3 regions of the Streptomyces dangxiongensis genome follow, and region 2 is predicted to be linked to each of the others. Evidence: riboswitches for the same ligand, from Rfam matches in the RefSeq annotation. Region 2 holds a riboswitch; each other region holds the start of a gene.
The links. Region 2 has a riboswitch for cobalamin ahead of D9753_RS27540 (cobalamin biosynthesis protein). Riboswitches for the same ligand answer to the same signal wherever they lie in the genome.
Positions count from the first base shown of each region.

Region 1: another riboswitch for cobalamin. It lies ahead of D9753_RS08345 (CbtB domain-containing protein); the one in region 2 lies ahead of D9753_RS27540 (cobalamin biosynthesis protein).
Region 3: another riboswitch for cobalamin. It lies ahead of D9753_RS17160 (Nickel transporter NicT); the one in region 2 lies ahead of D9753_RS27540 (cobalamin biosynthesis protein).

Region 1 covers NZ_CP033073.1:1,888,669-1,894,514, forward strand. The annotation lists gene scpA (methylmalonyl-CoA mutase) at 1-130, shown strand, start outside; gene meaB (methylmalonyl Co-A mutase-associated GTPase MeaB) at 136-1,140, shown strand; gene kdpF (K(+)-transporting ATPase subunit F) at 1,437-1,541, shown strand; partial or broken gene D9753_RS39310 (potassium-transporting ATPase subunit KdpA) at 1,592-1,738, shown strand; gene D9753_RS08335 (histidine phosphatase family protein) at 1,844-2,425, shown strand; gene D9753_RS08340 (CbtA family protein) at 2,531-3,283, opposite strand; gene D9753_RS08345 (CbtB domain-containing protein) at 3,305-3,526, opposite strand; cobalamin riboswitch at 3,563-3,682, opposite strand; gene D9753_RS08350 (hypothetical protein) at 3,754-5,349, opposite strand; gene D9753_RS08355 (amidase) at 5,690-5,846, shown strand, end outside.
Region 2 covers NZ_CP033073.1:6,103,040-6,108,885, reverse strand. The annotation lists gene D9753_RS27560 (class II aldolase/adducin family protein) at 1-42, opposite strand, end outside; gene D9753_RS27555 (GH25 family lysozyme) at 506-1,129, shown strand; gene D9753_RS27550 (inorganic phosphate transporter) at 1,111-2,367, shown strand; gene D9753_RS27545 (hypothetical protein) at 2,403-2,630, shown strand; cobalamin riboswitch at 2,761-2,901, shown strand; gene D9753_RS27540 (cobalamin biosynthesis protein) at 3,017-3,961, shown strand; gene D9753_RS27535 (cobyric acid synthase) at 3,958-5,466, shown strand; gene cobN (cobaltochelatase subunit CobN) at 5,463-5,846, shown strand, end outside.
Region 3 covers NZ_CP033073.1:3,842,165-3,848,010, reverse strand. The annotation lists gene D9753_RS17170 (hypothetical protein) at 1-619, opposite strand, end outside; gene D9753_RS17165 (nucleoside hydrolase) at 823-1,788, shown strand; gene D9753_RS17160 (Nickel transporter NicT) at 1,841-2,926, opposite strand; cobalamin riboswitch at 2,956-3,140, opposite strand; gene D9753_RS17155 (ArsR/SmtB family transcription factor) at 3,219-3,569, shown strand; gene D9753_RS17150 (glycoside hydrolase family 13 protein) at 3,651-5,297, shown strand; gene D9753_RS17145 (DUF4142 domain-containing protein) at 5,294-5,846, opposite strand, start outside.

The DNA.
Region 1 (5,846 bases), 4.2 Mb from region 2:
CCCGCCGCAGGACGTGCCGACCCTGCTCGAGATGGGCGCCACGGCCGTGTTCCCGCCCGGGACGGTGATCCCGGACGCGGCCCACGACCTGGTCCAGCAGTTGTCGGCCGGCCTCGGCCACACCCTGTAGCGCCGATGGCAGCGATCGGCCTCGACACGTATGTGAAGGGTGTCCTCGACGGGAAACGGGCTGTGGTGGCCCGTGCCATCACGCTCGTCGAGTCCACCCGCCCGCAGCACCGGACGCTGGCGCAGCAGCTCCTCACCGAGCTGCTGCCGCACAGCGGCCGGGCCCGGCGGATCGGGGTGAGCGGGGTGCCGGGGGTGGGCAAGTCGACGTTCATCGACGCGTTCGGCACACTGCTGACCTCGCTGGGGCACCGGGTCGCCGTCCTCGCCGTCGACCCGTCCTCCACCCGCACCGGCGGCTCCATCCTCGGCGACAAGACCCGGATGGAGCGGCTCGCGGTGGACCCGGACGCCTTCGTCCGGCCCTCCCCCAGCGCGGGCACGCTCGGCGGCGTCGCCAAGGCCACCCGGGAGTCGATGGTGGTCATGGAGGCGGCCGGCTACGACGTGATCCTCGTGGAGACCGTCGGCGTGGGCCAGTCCGAGACGGCGGTCGCGGGCATGGTCGACTCCTTCCTGCTGCTGACGCTGGCCCGCACCGGCGACCAGTTGCAGGGCATCAAGAAGGGCGTCCTGGAGCTGGCCGACGTCATCGCCGTCAACAAGGCGGACGGCCCGCACGAGCGCGACGCGCGGGCCGCGGCCCGGGAGCTGGCGGGCGCGCTGCGGCTGATGCACGGCAAGGACGCGTTCTGGACGCCGCCGGTGCTGCACTGCAGCGCCCGGGACGCCACCGGTCTGGACACGGTGTGGGAGCGGCTGGAGCAGCACCGTACGCTGCTGGACTCCACCGGGCGGCTGGCCGCGAAACGACGGGACCAGCAGGTCGAGTGGACGTGGGCGATGGTCCGCGACGAACTGCTCGGCCGGCTGCACGCCGACCCGGCGGTGCGCGCGACCGCCCCCGGCCTCGAACGGCAGGTGCGGGAGGGCCGGTTGACGGCGACCCTGGCCGCGGAACGCATCCTCGCGACCTTCGAGGACCGCGCCGCTCCGCCCGCGGACGTCTGACCCGGCAGGCGAGGCCCACAGCCGGCCGGGGTCCCGGTCGGGCGGACTCCGGCCCGCGCCGGCAGGCCGGGCGGTCCGGCGGTCGGTCGGCGTATGGGTTCCGTCAAGGGCGGGCGGACCGTCGTATGGAGGCCGTCAAGGGGCGGTCGTATCCGGCCACGGGAGTGGTGTGCTGTCACCGTTCCCCTTCCGCCCCTTCACCTTTCAGGAGTCCGCGATGGCCGATGCGGCCTTCGTCGTCACCGTGCTCGCGGCCTTCGCGCTGGTGGCACTCGTCGCCCGGGGGTGACGAGACTGTGACCGTCGACGCGTCCCACGTCGAGACGGGAGTCGGCCTGATCGTTGCCGTCGCCCTGCTGGGCCACCTCGTCCTCGCCCTGCTCTTCCCGGAGAGGTTCTGAGCGCGGACATGGGCCCCGTAACGGCAGGCGTGCTCCAACTGCTCGCCCTCATGGGCGCGTTGGCGCTCATCCACATCCCCCTCGGCACCGGTATGGCCCGGGTCTGCTCCTCGCGGCGGCATCTGCGGGTGGAGACGTGGATCTACCGGGGCATCGGTGCCGACCCCGACGCCGAGATGACCTGGCCCGCGTATCTGCGCGCGGTGACGACGGCCCCCGGCGGCCCGCACGCGGACGGGCCGCCGGGGCCGCTCGGACGACGGTCAGGCAAGGCGTACGTGAACGACAGGAGGACCGACCCCGTGACCACCCGTGTCACCCTGATCGCACCCGCGACGACCCCCTCCCTGCGGCGGGCCCGTTTCGACGACGGTGACTCGCTCGACGACGCGGGCGTGGCGCGGGCCATGGCGGCGGCGGGTCACGTGCCCGCCGCCGGGCAGGTCCTCGCCTCCCCCAGCACGCGCTGCCGGGAGACGGCCTCGGCGCTCGGTCTCGACGCCACCGGGACGGCGGAACTCGCCGGACTGGACGTGGGCCGGTGGCGGGGCCGGGCGCTGGCGGACGTCGGCGGCGCCGAACCGGCGGCGCTGGCCCGCTGGCTGGCCGATCCGGACGCGGCACCGCACGGCGGCACCTCGGTACGGGACCTGTGCGAGCGCGTCGCACGGTGGCTGGAGCGGTGCGGCCACGCCGGGGGCCGGACGGTGGCCGTGGTGGAGCCGGAGGTCGTCCGCGCGGTGGTGGTGCACGTCCTGCACGTGCCCGCCGCCGCGTTCTGGCGCCTCGACGTGCCGCCGCTCACGGCGACGGAGGTCACCGGCCGGTCCGGACGCTGGAACCTGCGGCTCGGCCACCCGCTGGGGAGCACGTCCGCCCACTGACACCGGCCGCTGTCCCGGGAACGCCGAGAGGGCACCGGACGGTCACGCGAACGCCGAGAGGGCCCCTCGGACGGATCCGAAAGGCCCCCTCGCGTCCCTGGTGGTTCAGTGCGGCGCGGGAACCGGTCGCCCGGCGCCGGACCGTACGCGCCTCGGGTGCAGCAGCCGTTCGGCGAACTCGCCGAAGAGCAGGCCGAATCCGGCCCACAGGACGGCCTGGACGGCCAGCGCGGAGAGACGGAACCGCCACAGCAGGGCGGCCGGGAAGTCCTTCGGCACCTCGTCGACGACCGGCAGGAAGGCATAGGCCACTGCCGTCACGAGGGCGAAGGCGGCCACCGCGGCGACGGTGGCGTACCAGGTGCCCAGCCGGGGTGCGAGCCGCTTGCCCACAAGGGTGGCGGCGACCGCGAGGAGCACGCTGAGCAGCATCATCAGGAAGTACAGGCCGGTCCGTTCGCCGATGGTGCCGGGGTCGCCGACCGAGGGCGGGCTGGCCGGGTACTTCAGGAACGGGACGACGTACACGACGAGCAGCGCGGAGCCCGACAGCAGCAGCGCGGTCGCCCGCGGGGAGAAGCGGCCGACGCGGCCGAGCGCGAAGCAGAAGGCGAGTGCGGCGATGCCGCCGAACGCGACCCCGTAGACGAGGACACCGGTGGCGAGGCCGGCGGTGGACTGCACGGAGCGCGAGACGACCTCCGTCTCGTGCGCGTGGGAGTGGGCGTCCTCGAAGCCGATCGCCCTGTCGACGCTCGGCTCACCGAGGAAGTAGGCGACGACCAGGGCGAGCACGCCGGCGGCCAGACCGGCGAGCATGCCCCGCACGAGGAGGTTCCTCACTGTTGCGGAGTTCATGGGTGTGGGGCGTCCCTCGCGTCAGTGGCAGGGGAAGCCGAGCAGGTGGCGGGCGTCGTGCACCCACTCGTGGACGTCCGTGCCGTTGAGCACGGAGGTGGCGCCCTGTTCGGCGCCGACGAAGTACAGCAGGACGAGCATGAGGATGCCGAAGAAGACCGCCCACGGAGCGATGGCCTTCAGTGGCAGCTTGGCCGGTACGGCGGGGGTGGTGGCTGTCGGCGGAGCGACGGTCTGCGCCATGGCAGGACCTCCTCTGGGAGTTCGCGTCCCATCTCGGTGGTGCACAGGACGACGGCCACGGGTCTGACTCACGAACACCCGGAGGCTCTCGCATACAGTGGCGCGACCGTGCCGGACTTGCACCGGCTTCCGTCGACCGTCGTCGATATCGGACAGACCGTACCGCGCGGCGCCTGCCCGGCCAAGGGCGCACGCCCGTCGGGCGTACGGCCGGGCGGCGCGGCCGGTCACAGGTGCAGCCCCACATGGTTGACGATCAGCCGCTTGCCCTCGGGGTCCAGCGCGAAGTAGATCCGCCCGGCCTCGCTCGGCGACACGGCGTCCCGGACCTTGATGTGCGGCAGCCCGTCCCGGCGCTTGTGCTCGAACGTGAAGTAGCGCTTGTCCTTGTTCTTGCTGAGCTTCTCGTCGCTGTTCGCGAACCTCAGCCCGTGGTGGTCGTAGAACCACTGGTCGAGCCTGGGCCGCTTGCCGGGCTTGGTGTACAGGTCCATCGCGGCCTGGGCGAGGGCGATGAGCTGGTCGGTCATCTCCTCGGGATACGGGTACTGGGAGGCCTTCCACGCCCGCGCCGCCCGCACCGTGAACACGAGGCGTTCCTCCGACGTCCTGGCGAGAGCCTCGAAGGTGGGTACGGCGTCCGTGCCCAGGACCGGGATCCGGTGCCAGACGTCCGGCTCGGCCGCCTGCCCGGTCCCGCCCCTGGACTGTTCCAGGTACAGCTTCTTCCAGTAGTCCCGGTCCTGGCGCAGCGCCTCGGCCGCGGCGGCCTCGGACTGCGCCTTGTCGCGTTCCTCCATACAGCTCTGGGCCATGTCCTCCCACGACCTGGTGTCCTCCTCGAGCTGCCGCGCGCGTTCCTTCAGCGCCTGGAGTTCGGCGGTCGTGTCGCCGGCGGCCTGGGCGCGCGACAGCCGTTCCGCCGCTCTGCGCGCCCCGGCCCGGTAGGAGGCCTGCCGCGCCCGCTCCCACGCCGTGTCGCTGCCCCGGGCGATGACGGAGAGGTGGGCGAGCGAGGGCATCAGCCGTCTGCTCACGAAGGACGGCTGGGACACCTGCTCGCGGGAGTAGGCGGGATGCTCCAGGCCGAGGTTGGGCCAGACCAGCCGTGCCCCGCCGCTCGGCACGGCCACCTGTTCGTGGACCCGGCGGACGGCCTGCGCGGTGACGTAGTTCAGCGTCACGACCTGGGCCAGTCCGGCGAGTTGCCCCGAGGCGTCGGCCGCCGTCGTCCACGCCGCCTGGTCCCGGGGGTGCATGAGAAGGATGGGCAGGCGCGTGCTCAGCGCGAGCGACTCCAGCAGGACCGCCGCGTGCCCGTGCTCCCGGATCCGCTCGTACCGCCCGGTGGCGCGCTGGCCGAGCACCCGCACATCGAGTTCGCCGTCCGCGAGCACCGCACGCAGCAGATGGGGACGCCTGAGCCGCGGGTTCTGCACCGGCGCGATCCAGCCGTCGGGGATCTCCCTGCCCATGACGACCCGGAGTCCCCCGGCGCCGTCCTCCGTCCCGGAGACCGTGACGCGGGTGACGAACTGTGCCGGGCCGTCCGACAGCGGCTGGTGAATGGCCATCCGCAGGGCGCGGGCACGCTCGTCGCCCGCCACGGACCAGCTCACCCGCCGTTCGCCCTGCCCGGGAATCCTGCCGGTGATCACCGCCCGCCCGGCGCGGTCGAGATCCGCGGGGTACGGCGCCGGTAACCGGCCGCGGTCACCGAGCCATGCGGCGAGATGGTCACGGAGACGCTCGTACACGTGTCCGGGCCGCCGGGCGCACCGGGCGTCCTGGACATCGAACGCGACGGCATACAGCACCTGCACGGTGGCTCCCCTCGGCCCCGGACGCCCCCGGCGAGCGGACCGCTTCCCCCTCGGACACGGTCGGGGCGTCACTTGAGGGGTCACCGTAGTACCGCCGCACCCGACCGGCCATGACTTCGCAGCGCGCATCGTTCCTCACGATCGGTGTCCGGCTTCCGCCGATCGGCGCGTGTCCGGCCGAAAACAGTCGTCACGGGCTGTTCGGTGGGGGTACGCGGCCACCGATCACGCAACCCTCTGCGACGCCGCGGTGTTTTAGTCCGTACCAAGTCCCACCCGGCTGGGCGGCTACTGGTACGCCGGTCCACGGATGCCGGTGTTGTCGAGGAAGGAAAGAGTGATGAGCGATTTCGAGGCGCTGACGGCGCTCCAGCTCGCCGAGCTTGTTCGTTCCCGGACCGTGTCACCGGTGGAGGTGGTGCAGAACTCCCTGGACCGCATCGAGCGGCTCAACCCCGCGGTCAACGCGTTCGTCACGGTCTGCGCCGACCAGGCGC
Region 2 (5,846 bases):
GGTCTCTTCCGCGTCTGCCGGGTTCCGCCGCAGTTCAGCCATGCGGTGATCCTGCCAGTCGGCCCGGTGCCGCGTGGGCGGGCCGGTCACTTCCCTTCGGAAGCCGTGCCAGAGGCCTGCCGGAAGGCGTTCCACCGAACGGGGGAAACGATCGCGAAACGCTCGAAACAGACACAGCTTCGACGATCACCGGCCCTGCAATGGTCCCTCTTGCCCATTTCCGCCCACTTCTGCTCACCGGACGATCCGGACGGTCGCCGCCGCCCGCGGAGCCCCGGCCGTCCGTCACACCGCAGAGACGCACGGCCCGTACACGGCACCCTTGACCGCCACCACGCCGGCTTCGTGGCGGCGGTCGCGGCGGCCCCCGCCCTGACGGGGACCGCCGTGGCCGCGCAGGCCGGGCCGGTGGAGTCCACCACGGCGCTCCCCCGGGGGCACGACGTGCCGTTCCACCAGTGGCGGGCCGCCCGGCCGGCCGCCCGGGCGAGGGGCCGCGCGGTTCGTGTACGTCAAGGCGACCGAGTCCACGACGCACCGCAATCCCCACTTCTCCGGGCAGGACGCCGGCGCGCGCACGGCCGGCCTGATCCGGGGCGCGTACCACTTCGCCCTGCCGAATCGTTCCTACGGCGCCCGGCAGGCCGCGTACTTCGTGCGCCACGGCGGCGACCGGCGGGCGGACGGCCGGACGCCGCCGCCGGCGCCGGACGTGGAGTACAACCCGTACAGCACCCGGCACAAGTGCTACGGCCCGGGCAAGGCGCGGCGGACGGGCCGCCGCCCGGTGGTCCGTACGACGACCCGGCGGTGGAGGCGGTGCACCGGCGACAGCCGCGCCTTCGCCTCCTCGAACCCGCTGCGGATCGCCCGGCACGGCACCGCACGGCCGGGCGCGCTGCCGGGTGACCAGGATCTCTTCGACGGCTCCGCAGGCCGGCCGCGGACGTTCGCGCGGGGCCGGCGGCCAAGGGGCGTCTGGGGCGGCCGGGCCGAGCGGCACTCGGGACCCGTACGACGGTCACCACCATGCCGGTCCCAGTTCATCTTCCGTTCACCCAGGTTGCTTACGTTCGACTCGCCAATGACGTCGAACGATTGCCTGGGTAAATGGAAAGCTTCTCGCTGATCCTCGCGATTGTGGTGGTAACCGCTCTCGCGTTCGATTTCACGAACGGTTTCCACGACACCGCGAACGCGATGGCCACCACCATCTCCACAGGCGCCCTGAAGCCCAAGATCGCGGTGGCCATGTCCGCCGCCCTCAATCTTGTGGGCGCCTTCCTCTCCGTGGAGGTCGCGAACACGATCTCCAAGGGTCTCGTCGACGAGAGCGGCATCCGTCCCGAGGTCATCTTCGCCGCGCTGGTCGGCGCGATCCTCTGGAACCTGCTGACCTGGCTGGTGGGCCTGCCCTCCAGCTCCTCGCACGCCCTGATGGGCGGCCTGGTCGGCGCCACCGTCGCCTCCGCCGGTTTCGGCGCCGTCCACGGTGACGTTCTGGTCACCAAGGTGCTGCTCCCGGCGGTCGCCGCGCCGCTCGTGGCCGGTCTCGCCTCGCTGCTGGCCACCCGGTTCTCCTACGGCATCGGCGGCACCGCCGACGGCGAGGCCACCCGCAAGGGCTACCGCGCCGGCCAGATCGCCTCCGCCGGCCTGGTCTCCCTGGCCCACGGCACCAACGACGCCCAGAAGACGATGGGCATCATCACCCTCGCCCTCATCGCGGGCGGCTCCATCGCCCCCGGCTCCAACCCTCCCACCTGGGTGATCCTCTCCGCCGGCCTGGCCATCGCGCTCGGCACCTACATCGGCGGGTGGCGCATCATCCGCACCATGGGCAAGGGCCTGACCGACCTGGAGCCGCGCCAGGGCTTCGCCGCCCAGACCAGCGCCGCGACCGCCATCCTGGCCTCCGCCCACCTCGGTTTCTCCCTCTCCACCACCCACGTCGTCTCCGGTTCGGTGATGGGCGCGGGCCTCGGCCGCAAGGGCGGTGTGGTCCGCTGGTCCACCGCGACCCGCATGTTCGTCGCCTGGGCGCTCACCCTCCCGGCCGCCGCGCTGGTCGGCGCGGGCGCCGAGTCCGTCACCGGCCTGGGTGACTGGGGTACCGCAGTCGTCGCCGTCTTCCTCGTCGCCTCCAGCGCCGCGATCTACAAGTTCTCCCGCCGCGAGGTCGTGGACCACACCCACGTGGTCCAGGAGAGCGGCGAGCCGGCCGGTGTGGTCACCACCGCCATCGCCGCCGTGATCCCGCCCCCGGCCGGCCAGGTCGTCGTCGACCTGGACATCGCCTTCCCGCAGCAGGCCACGGCCCCGGCCGTCGAGCCCGCTCCCCCGGCGGCCCCGGCCGCCACCGTCTGAGCCCGGTCACCCCGGTTACCGAAGGAAGCATCCCCATGAAGATCGACTGGGCGGCCCTCGGCTCCGTCTTCGGAGTGAGCCTCGTGGCCACCGTGGGCCTCGTGTCCCTGTTCACCCTCGGCATCGCGGGCCTGAACCGGCGCGAGAAGGCCACGGCGCAGGGCGGCACCGCGGGACTCGCCGTCACCGGCGCCTACCTCTGCTTCGCGGCCTGCGCGGCGGCGGTGGCGTACGGCATCCACCTGGTCGTGGCCAAAGCCTGACCCGCGCCCCCTCGGAGGCTCCCCCGCACCGGCCGTGGAGGGGAGCCTCCGTCATGTCCCACCCGGCCCGCACGTCCCTCGGTGTGGTGATCGGCACACTCTCCCCACGCAGGTCAACGGCAAGTTGACGGCCCTTCCGGGCGCGTGGTGGACTGCCCAGGCCATCTACGGCGGCAGAAGAGGAAGCCGGTGCGAATCCGGCGCGGTCCCGCCACTGTCACCGGGGAGGAATCCCCGGGAGCCAGGAACTCTCACCGCCGATTCACGTCGAACCAGGGCGCGGACACCCTGAGTGAGGACCTACAGCGACATGCTCGGCTGCCCATCGAGGACCCGTTCGAGGACCCGCACCCGGACCGCTCCCGCCCCCACGGCCGGCTGAGCCGATGGGTGCCGATCGCACATACGCGTACGGCGCCGCCGCCGGCCTCCTCGGTGACCTGCTCCTCGGCGATCCGCGCCGCGGGCATCCGGTCGCCGCGTTCGGCCGGGCGGCCGGAGCCGTGGAACGCGTCCTGTGGCACGACCATCGCGGCTGGGGTGCCGTGCACACCGCCGTGTGCGCCGGCGGCGCCGTCGCGCTGGGCGCGCTGGCCGCACGCGCCACGCGCCCCCGCCCCGCCGTCTCCACCGCGCTGACCGCCGTCGCCGCCTGGGCGGTCGTCGGCGGCACCTCGCTCGCCCGCGAGGCCCGCGCCGTCGGGCGCGCCCTGGAGGCCGGGGACGTCGAGGCCGCCCGGGCCCGGCTGCCCCACCTGTGCGGCCGGGACCCGCAGGCGCTGGACGCCGACGGCATCGCCCGCGCCGTGGTCGAGTCGGTCGCCGAGAACACCTCCGACGCCGTGGTCGGCGCCCTCGTCTGGGGCGCCGTGGCCGGCGTCCCCGGGCTGCTCGGGTTCCGGGCGGTCAACACCCTGGACGCGATGGTGGGCCACAGATCACCCCGCCACCGGCGCTACGGCTGGGCCTCCGCCCGCCTCGACGACGTCGCCGGCTGGCCCGGGGCCCGGCTCACCGCCGTACTCGCCACCCTCGCCGGACCCGATCCGCGCGGTGCCGCGCGGGCCTGGCGGGCCGATGCCTCCCGGCACCCGAGCCCCAACGCCGGTCCCGTGGAGGCCGCGTTCGCGGGCGCCCTCGGCGTGCGGCTGGGCGGCACGCTCTCCTACGGCGGCCGGGTCGAACACCGGCCCGTGCTCAACGGCGGCACCGGACGGCCGGTCCGGGTCATCGACATCGACCGGGCCGTACGGCTCTCCCGTCGCGTCGGCCTCCTCGCGCTCGGCACCACGCTCGCCGCGCGCGGCCTGATGAAGGGACGTGGGAAGTGAACGGGGGTCTCCTCGTCGCCGGCACCACCTCCGACGCCGGCAAGAGCGTCGTGACGGCCGGGATCTGCCGCTGGCTGGTCCGCCAGGGCGTGAAGGTGGCGCCGTTCAAGGCGCAGAACATGTCCCTGAACTCGTTCGTCACCCTGGAAGGCGCGGAGATCGGGCGGGCGCAGGCCATGCAGGCGCAGGCCTGCCGCGTCGAGCCCACCGCGCTCATGAACCCCGTGCTGCTCAAGCCGGGCGGCGAACAGAGCAGCCAGGTGGTGCTGCTCGGCAAGCCCGTCGGGGAGCTGAGCGCGCGCGGCTACCACGGGGGGCGCCAGCAGCGGCTGCTCGGCACGGTGCTGGACTGCCTGGCCGAGTTGCGGGGCACGTATGACGCGGTGATCTGTGAGGGGGCGGGCAGTCCGGCCGAGATCAACCTGCGGCGGACGGACATCGTCAACATGGGCATCGCCCGCAACGCGCGGCTGCCCGTGCTGGTGGTGGGGGACATCGACCGCGGGGGCGTCTTCGCGTCCTTCTTCGGCACCGTCGCCCTGCTCTCCCCCGAGGACCAGGAACTGGTCGCCGGGTTCCTCGTGAACAAGTTCCGCGGCGACGTGTCGCTGCTGGAGCCGGGCCTGGACATGCTGTACGGGCTCACCGGACGGCGGACGTACGGCGTCCTGCCCTTCCGGCACGGCCTCGGCATCGACGAGGAGGACGGCCTGAGAGTGTCCCTGCGGGGCACCGTCCGCGAGTCCTCCGTGACGCCCCCGGTCGGCGCGGACGTGCTGCGGGTCGCCGTCTGCGCGGTCCCGCTGATGTCCAACTTCACCGACGTGGACGCCCTCGCCGCCGAACCGGGCGTCGTCGTGCGCTTCGTGGACCGCCCGGAGGAGCTGGCCGACGCCGACCTCGTGGTGGTCCCGGGCACGCGCGCCACCGTGCGGGCGCTGCAGTGGCTGCGGGAACGCGGGCTGGCCGACGCCCTCGTACGGCGGGCCGCCGAGGGGCGCCCCGTGCTCGGCATCTGCGGCGGTTTCCAGCTCCTCGGCGAGCACATCGAGGACGAGGTCGAGTCCCGCGCCGGACACGTCCCCGGGCTCGGCCTGCTCCCCGTCCGGGTCCGCTTCGCCCGCGAGAAGACCCTCACGCGGCCCGTCGGCCAGGCCCTCGGCGAGCGGGTGGAGGGGTACGAGATCCATCACGGGGTCGCCGACGTCACCGGCGGGGAGGCCTTCCTGGACGGCTGCCGTGCCGGCCGGACCTGGGGCACCCACTGGCACGGCTCGCTGGAGTCGGACGGCTTCCGGCGGGCCTTCCTGCGCGAGGTGGCCGCCGCCGCGGGCCGCCGCTTCGTGCCCGCGCCGGACACCTCCTTCGCCGCGCTGCGCGAGGAGCAGCTCGACCGGCTCGGCGACCTGATCGAACAGCACGCGGACACCGACGCGCTCTGGCGGCTCATCGAGTCGGGCGCGCCGCAAGGACTGCCTTTCATTCCACCGGGAGCGCCCGCATGAGCACAGTGTTGTTGTTGTCGACCGCCGACACGGATCTGCTGGCGGCCCGGGCCTGTGGCGCCGGCTACCGCATCGGCAACCCCACCCGTGTCGACGTCGCCGCGGAGCTGCCGGCCCTGGTCGAGGGCGCGGACATCGCCGTCGTACGGCTGCTGGGCGGCAAGCGCGCCTGGGAGGACGGGCTGGCGGTGCTGGGGGCGTCCGGGATCCCGACCGTGCTGCTGGGCGGCGAGGCCGTCCCGGACGCCGAGCTGATGGCCGAGTCGTCCGTGCCGGCCGGTGTGGTCGCCGAGGCGCTGAAGTACCTGGTCGAGGGCGGGCCGGAGAACCTGCTGGAGCTGTCCCGGTTCCTGTCGGACACCGTGCTGCTGACCGGTGAG
Region 3 (5,846 bases), 2.3 Mb from region 2:
TCGTACCGGCCACGCTGACCCTGAGGCCCTGGCGCGCGTCCCCGACCTCGGGCAGCGGCGCGTCGATCACCCGGACGTCCTCCACCGCCCCCAGCTCGGTGGTGGCGGTGAACCGCGCGCACCGCGCCGGCATCGTCTGCAACCAGGCCAGTACGGCGTTCACGTCCGACGGGCGGCGGGTGCCGATCTGGTAGCGGAGCTGGGCGTCGGTGTCGGCGTCGTCCAGGCCGATGGCGGCGCGGGCCGGGGCGCCGAGCAACTCGTCGCTGTAGAGGGCGTCCAGCAGTCGCTGGCACTCCCCGGCCGAGGTGGTCGCCTTCAGCAGCCCGTCCCGCCAGGTGGCCGCGCCGCGCGTGGAGGTCCAGGGGGCGCCGAGGTCGCCCTCGGTGATGAGCGCGGCCTGTGCCTGCTCGTCGCTGAGCGTGGACCCGTCGGGCCGCGGGGACGTCCTGGGCGTCGCGGCCGGCCGGTCGACGGTGGGCAGGGGGTGCGGGGCGGACGCCGGTCGGTTCAGGCCGAGGGCGGCGCAGCCGCCGGCGGTGAGCAGACCGGCGCCGAGGAGGGGCAGCAGGACGGCCCGGGGGAGCCGGGCGACGCGGGTGGCTATCGCGGGGGTCATCGGTGCCTCCTGGGCTGCGTACGGACCGGCGGGACGCCTGCTCCCACGGCACCACCGCCCCGCCCCGCCCACCAGCGCTCCGGGGCCGTACGGGTGAGGGGACGCGCGGGACGCCGCGCGGTGCCGCCCGGGGGCCGGCCGGGCCGGTGCCGGTCGGGTGCGCGGAGGCTGATCTAAGGTCGGGACGACGGAAGGAGTGCGCTGTGACCGGTGAGCCGATCCCCGTGATCATCGACTGCGACACCGGCGTCGACGACGCCCTGGCCCTGCTGTTCGCCGTCCGGCACCCGGGTCTCGACCTGCGGGCGGTGACCTGCGTGGCCGGGAACACCGACGTCGACGGGGTGGTCCGCAACACGCTGACCGTGCTGGAGCGGGCGGGCGCGCCCGACATCCCGGTGGCGCGGGGCGCCGCACGCCCGCTGATCGAGCCGGCCCGCTCGGCCCGGCACGTGCACGGCACGGACGGCATGGGTGACCTGGGCCTGCCCGCGCCCACCCGGGCCCCGGCGGCCGTCGACGCCGTCACCCTGCTGCACCGGGAGATCCTCGCCTCCCCGCGCCCGGTGACCCTGGTCCCGACCGCCCCGCTGACGAACATCGCGCTGTTGCTGCGCACCCATCCGGAGGTGACGTCGAACATCGGGCGGATCGTGTTCATGGGCGGGGCCGTGGCTGTCGGCAACGCCACCCCGGTCGCGGAGTTCAACGTCTGGCACGACCCGGAGGCGGCGGCGATCCTGCTGACGGCCGGGGTGCCGATCACGATGTACGGCCTGGACGTCTTCCAGCAGGTCGTCGTGGACGGCCCGGAGGTGCACCGGCTGCGCGCCAGCGACGAGCCCGGCACCCGCCTGGCCGGCGACCTCCTCGCCCACCGGCCGACCTCGCCGGGCGGGCCGGCCGAGGCGGAGGAGGCGGGCGGCCTCGGCGACGCGGGCGCGGTGTGCGCGGTCGCCGACCCGCGGGGCATCACCACCCGGCTGCTGCCGGTGGAGGTCACCCTGGCCCCCGGCCCGTCCCGCGGCCAGACGGTCGTGGACCGCCGGCCCCGTCCCGGCGAGTCGGAGATCCACGAGGGCCGCCGCGAACACGCCCTGGTGGACGTGGCCCTGGAGGTGGACGCGGACCGGTACGTGAGGCTGTACCTGGAGACCGTCGGCCGCTAGGCCGTGCCGTCGAACCCCCGCCCGCCCCACGGCGGGAGTTCGACGCCACGCCCTAGTCGGCGGTGGCCGGTACCCGTTCCGACCAGCGTTCCTCCACCCTGGCGAACCGCCAGTACGCCAGTGCCGCCGCCCACACGACGACGAACAGGCCGACGATGAGGTAGCCGACGTTGTCCAGGTCGAGGCCGGCGACCCAGCCGGTGACGTCGTCGTGCAGGTCGAACTTCTCGTGCAGGACGCCGACCAGCTCGATCGTGCCGATGAAGAAGGCGACGGCGACGGACAGGCCGGTGATGGCGAGGTTGTAGAACACCTTGCGGACGGGGTTGGAGAACGCCCACTGGTAGGCGAAGTTCATGAACGTGCCGTCGAGGGTGTCGAACAGGCTCATGCCGGCGGCGAAGAGCAGCGGCAGGCAGAGGATCGCGTACCAGGGCAGGCCGGCCGCCGCACCCGAGCCGGCCATCACCATCAGCGTGACCTCGGTGGCCGTGTCGAAGCCGAGGCCGAAGAGGAAGCCGAGCGGGTACATCTGGCCCGGCCGGGACACGGACCTGGTGAGCCGGCCGAGGAGCCGGTTCATGAAGCCGCGCGAGGCCAGGTGCTGTTCCAGCTCCTTCTCGTCGTACGCTCCGGCGCGCATGGCGCGGAACACCCGCAGGATGCCCACCAGTGCGACCAGGTTCAGGGCCGCGATGAGGTAGAGGAACGTGCCGGAGACCGTGGTCCCGAGGACGCCGAGCACCTGGTGGGTGCTGGACCCCTCGTTCATGACCTTCCCGGCGAGGGAGGTGCCGCCCGCGATCAGCAGCGCCAGCAGGACGACGACGCTGGAGTGGCCGAGCGCGAACCAGAAGCCCACCGACACGGGCCGCTTGCCGTCGGCCATCAGCTTGCGGGTGGTGTTGTCGATGGCGGCGATGTGGTCGGCGTCGAAGGCGTGCCGCATGCCGAGGGTGTAGGCGGTGACGCCGAGTCCGACGCCGAAGACGTCGGTGCCCACCCGGTAGTGCTCGGGGGCGACGAGGAGGAAGAGGATCCCGAAGGCGACGACGTGCAGGGCGACTATCACCGCCATCAGCCCCGCCGTCTTGACGGTGTCCTCGCGTCGCCAGCGGAAAGACGCGGCATCGGCCATCAGGTTCACGCTCCAGCACCTCGTGGATCACTTCGTGAGTCGCCGTGGCCGGTCTCCTGGCTTACAGGTCCGCGTCCGCCGTCCCTGCCTTCCCGGTCGCGTACGACCAGTGGCCCGGCTGCTGCCGGACGGAACGGGAACTCCCTGATCACAGTGGCGAGGGCCGCGTCGACCTTGCATCGACTTCCCGAGCACCACGGCCCGCCCACCGTAGAGGGGCGGCAGGTTCCCTGCATAGCTGCGCACCTGCGCAGGTATTCAAGATCACATCGGTGCCTGCGAGGATGGCGTCATGCATCTCGTGCCTGCCGACCGAGCCGACCGTCGCACCATCGACGGTCACCGGGTGTGCGAGGCGATCGCCGCCATCGGCGACGCGGACCACCTGCGCACCTGGGCCGGCCGTTTCTCCCTCCTGGCCGACGCCAACCGGCTCGCGCTGCTGCTCGCCCTGCACCGCACCGGCCCGCTCGCCGTCTCCGACCTCGCGATCGCCACCGGCATGAACGATCCCGCCGTCTCCCAGGCGTTGCGGCTGCTGAGGGCGGCCGGGGTGGTCGCGGGGGAGAAGGAGGGGCGCGTGGTGCGCTACCGCGTGGTGGACGCGCGGGTGCGGGACCTGCTGGAGCACTGCACCCCCTGACCGGCCTCGAAAAAGGTTCCCTTTCCGGGCAATGTGGACAGATACCGAGTCCGTACCGTCGTCCGTCCTCTGGGAGCCCGCATGGCAGACCTCTCGTCCAGGAACCCCGACTGGTGGCGGCAGGCCGTCATCTACCAGGTCTACCCGCGCAGTTTCGCCGACGCCGACGGCGACGGCCTGGGCGACCTCAGGGGCATCACCCAGCGCCTGAACCACCTGGCCACGCTCGGCGTGGACGCCCTGTGGCTGAGCCCCTTCTACCCCTCCGAACTCGCCGACGGCGGCTACGACGTCGCCGACCACCGGGACGTCGACCCGCGCCTGGGCACCCTGGACGACTTCGACGCCCTGGTCACCGAGGCGCACCGGCTCGGCCTGAAGGTCGTCGTCGACGTCGTCCCCAACCACACCTCCGACCGGCACCCCTGGTTCCAGGAGGCGCTGCGCGCCGCCCCAGGCTCCGCCGCCCGCGACCGCTACGTCTTCCGCGAGGGCCGCGGCGCGCACGGCGAACTGCCGCCCACCGACTGGCAGTCGCTGTTCGGCGGCAGCGCCTGGCGGCGGGTGCCCGACGGCGAGTGGTACCTGCACCTCTTCGCCCCCGAACAGCCCGACCTCAACTGGGACGACGAGGAGGTCCGCGCGGACTTCCGCACCACCCTGCGCTTCTGGTCCGACCGGGGGGTCGACGGGTTCCGGGTCGACGTCGCGCACGGGCTGGCCAAGGACCTCACCGAGCCGCTGCGGGACGTCGGCGATGTCGGCGCGACCGGTGAGGAGGCCCTGCTGGCGGTCCCGCCCGGCAGCCACCCGTACTGGGACCGCGACGAGGTCCACGCGATCTACCGCGACTGGCGCACGGTCTTCGACGCCTACAGCCCGCCGCGCACCGCCGTCGCCGAGGCCTGGGTGCCGGGCACCCGGCGGGCCCTGTACGCCCGCCCCGACGAACTCGGCCAGGCGTTCAACTTCGAGTACCTGGGCGCCCCGTGGGACGCGGAGGAGCTGCGGGACGTCATCACCGCCTCGCTGGCCACCGCCCGTGCCGTCGGCGCCCCCGCCACCTGGGTGCTGTCCAACCACGACGTCGTCCGGCACGCCTCCCGCCTCGTGCTGCCGCCCGGCACCGACCCGGCGGCCTGGCTGCTGTCCGGCGGCACCGCGCCCGCGGTCGACGCGGCGGCGGGCCTGCGCCGGGCCCGGGCCGCGACCCTGCTGATGCTGGCGCTGCCCGGGTCGGCGTACCTCTACCAGGGCGAGGAACTCGGCCTGCCCGAGGTCGCCGACCTGCCCACCGAGGTGCTCCAGGACCCGATCTGGGAGCACACCGGCCACGTCCGCAAGGGCCGCGACGGCTGCCGCGTGCCCCTGCCGTGGACGACGACCGGGCCGTCGTACGGCTTCGGGTCCGGCGCCGCCTGGCTGCCGCAGCCGGAGTCCTTCGCGGCGTACGCCGTCGAGGCGCAGGCGGGCACCGAGGGCTCCACCCTGGAGCTGTACCGCACCGCGCTGCGGCTGCGCCGCAAGCTGCTGGAGGACGAGTCGCTGACCTGGACGCCCGAGGCGCCCGCCGGGGTGCTGGACCTCACCCGCGGCGAGGCCTGGCGGTGCGTCACGAACCTCGGCGCCGAGCCGGTACCGCTCCCGCCGGGCGAGGTCCTGCTGAGCAGCGTCCCGCTGCCGGGCGGCGGCACCCTGCCACCGGACACCACCGTGTGGCTGGCCTAACGCACCGTGGGCGCCGGACTCGCGCCGGGCGCCGGGACGTTGCCGCCGCCACCGGCGATGCCGTCGATGTCCACGGGGGTGGAGGTGGCGGTCGGCGGCGGGGTGAGGACCACCTCCGGCTGGCCCGCGGCCGGGGGCGGCGGGGTCAGGTCGGTGTCGGGGAGCTTCGGCGGGGTCGTCTGCTGGAACAGGGTCTGGTCGAAGTCGACCAGGCCCGTCTTCTCCATCACCGTCATGTGGTCGAGCACGGTGTCGTTGGCCTGGTCGGCCAGGGCCCGCACCAGCGAGTTCTTGGTCGTGGACCGGATCTTGGCGATCGTGTTGAAGATCGCGCCGTGGGTCATCCGCAGGATGTTGGCGAAGTCGGTGTCGAACTGCTTGCCGCTGTCCGACTTCAGCGTGCTGACGAAGCCCTCCTGCTGGGGGCTCGCGATGTTGGGCAGGGTGATGTTCAGCATGGGCGCGATCTTGCGGCAGGTGGTGTCCAGGGCCGAGTGCCCGTCGACCAGGTGCCGGCTGGCCGTGATCACCTCCTTGGAGCCGCCCTTC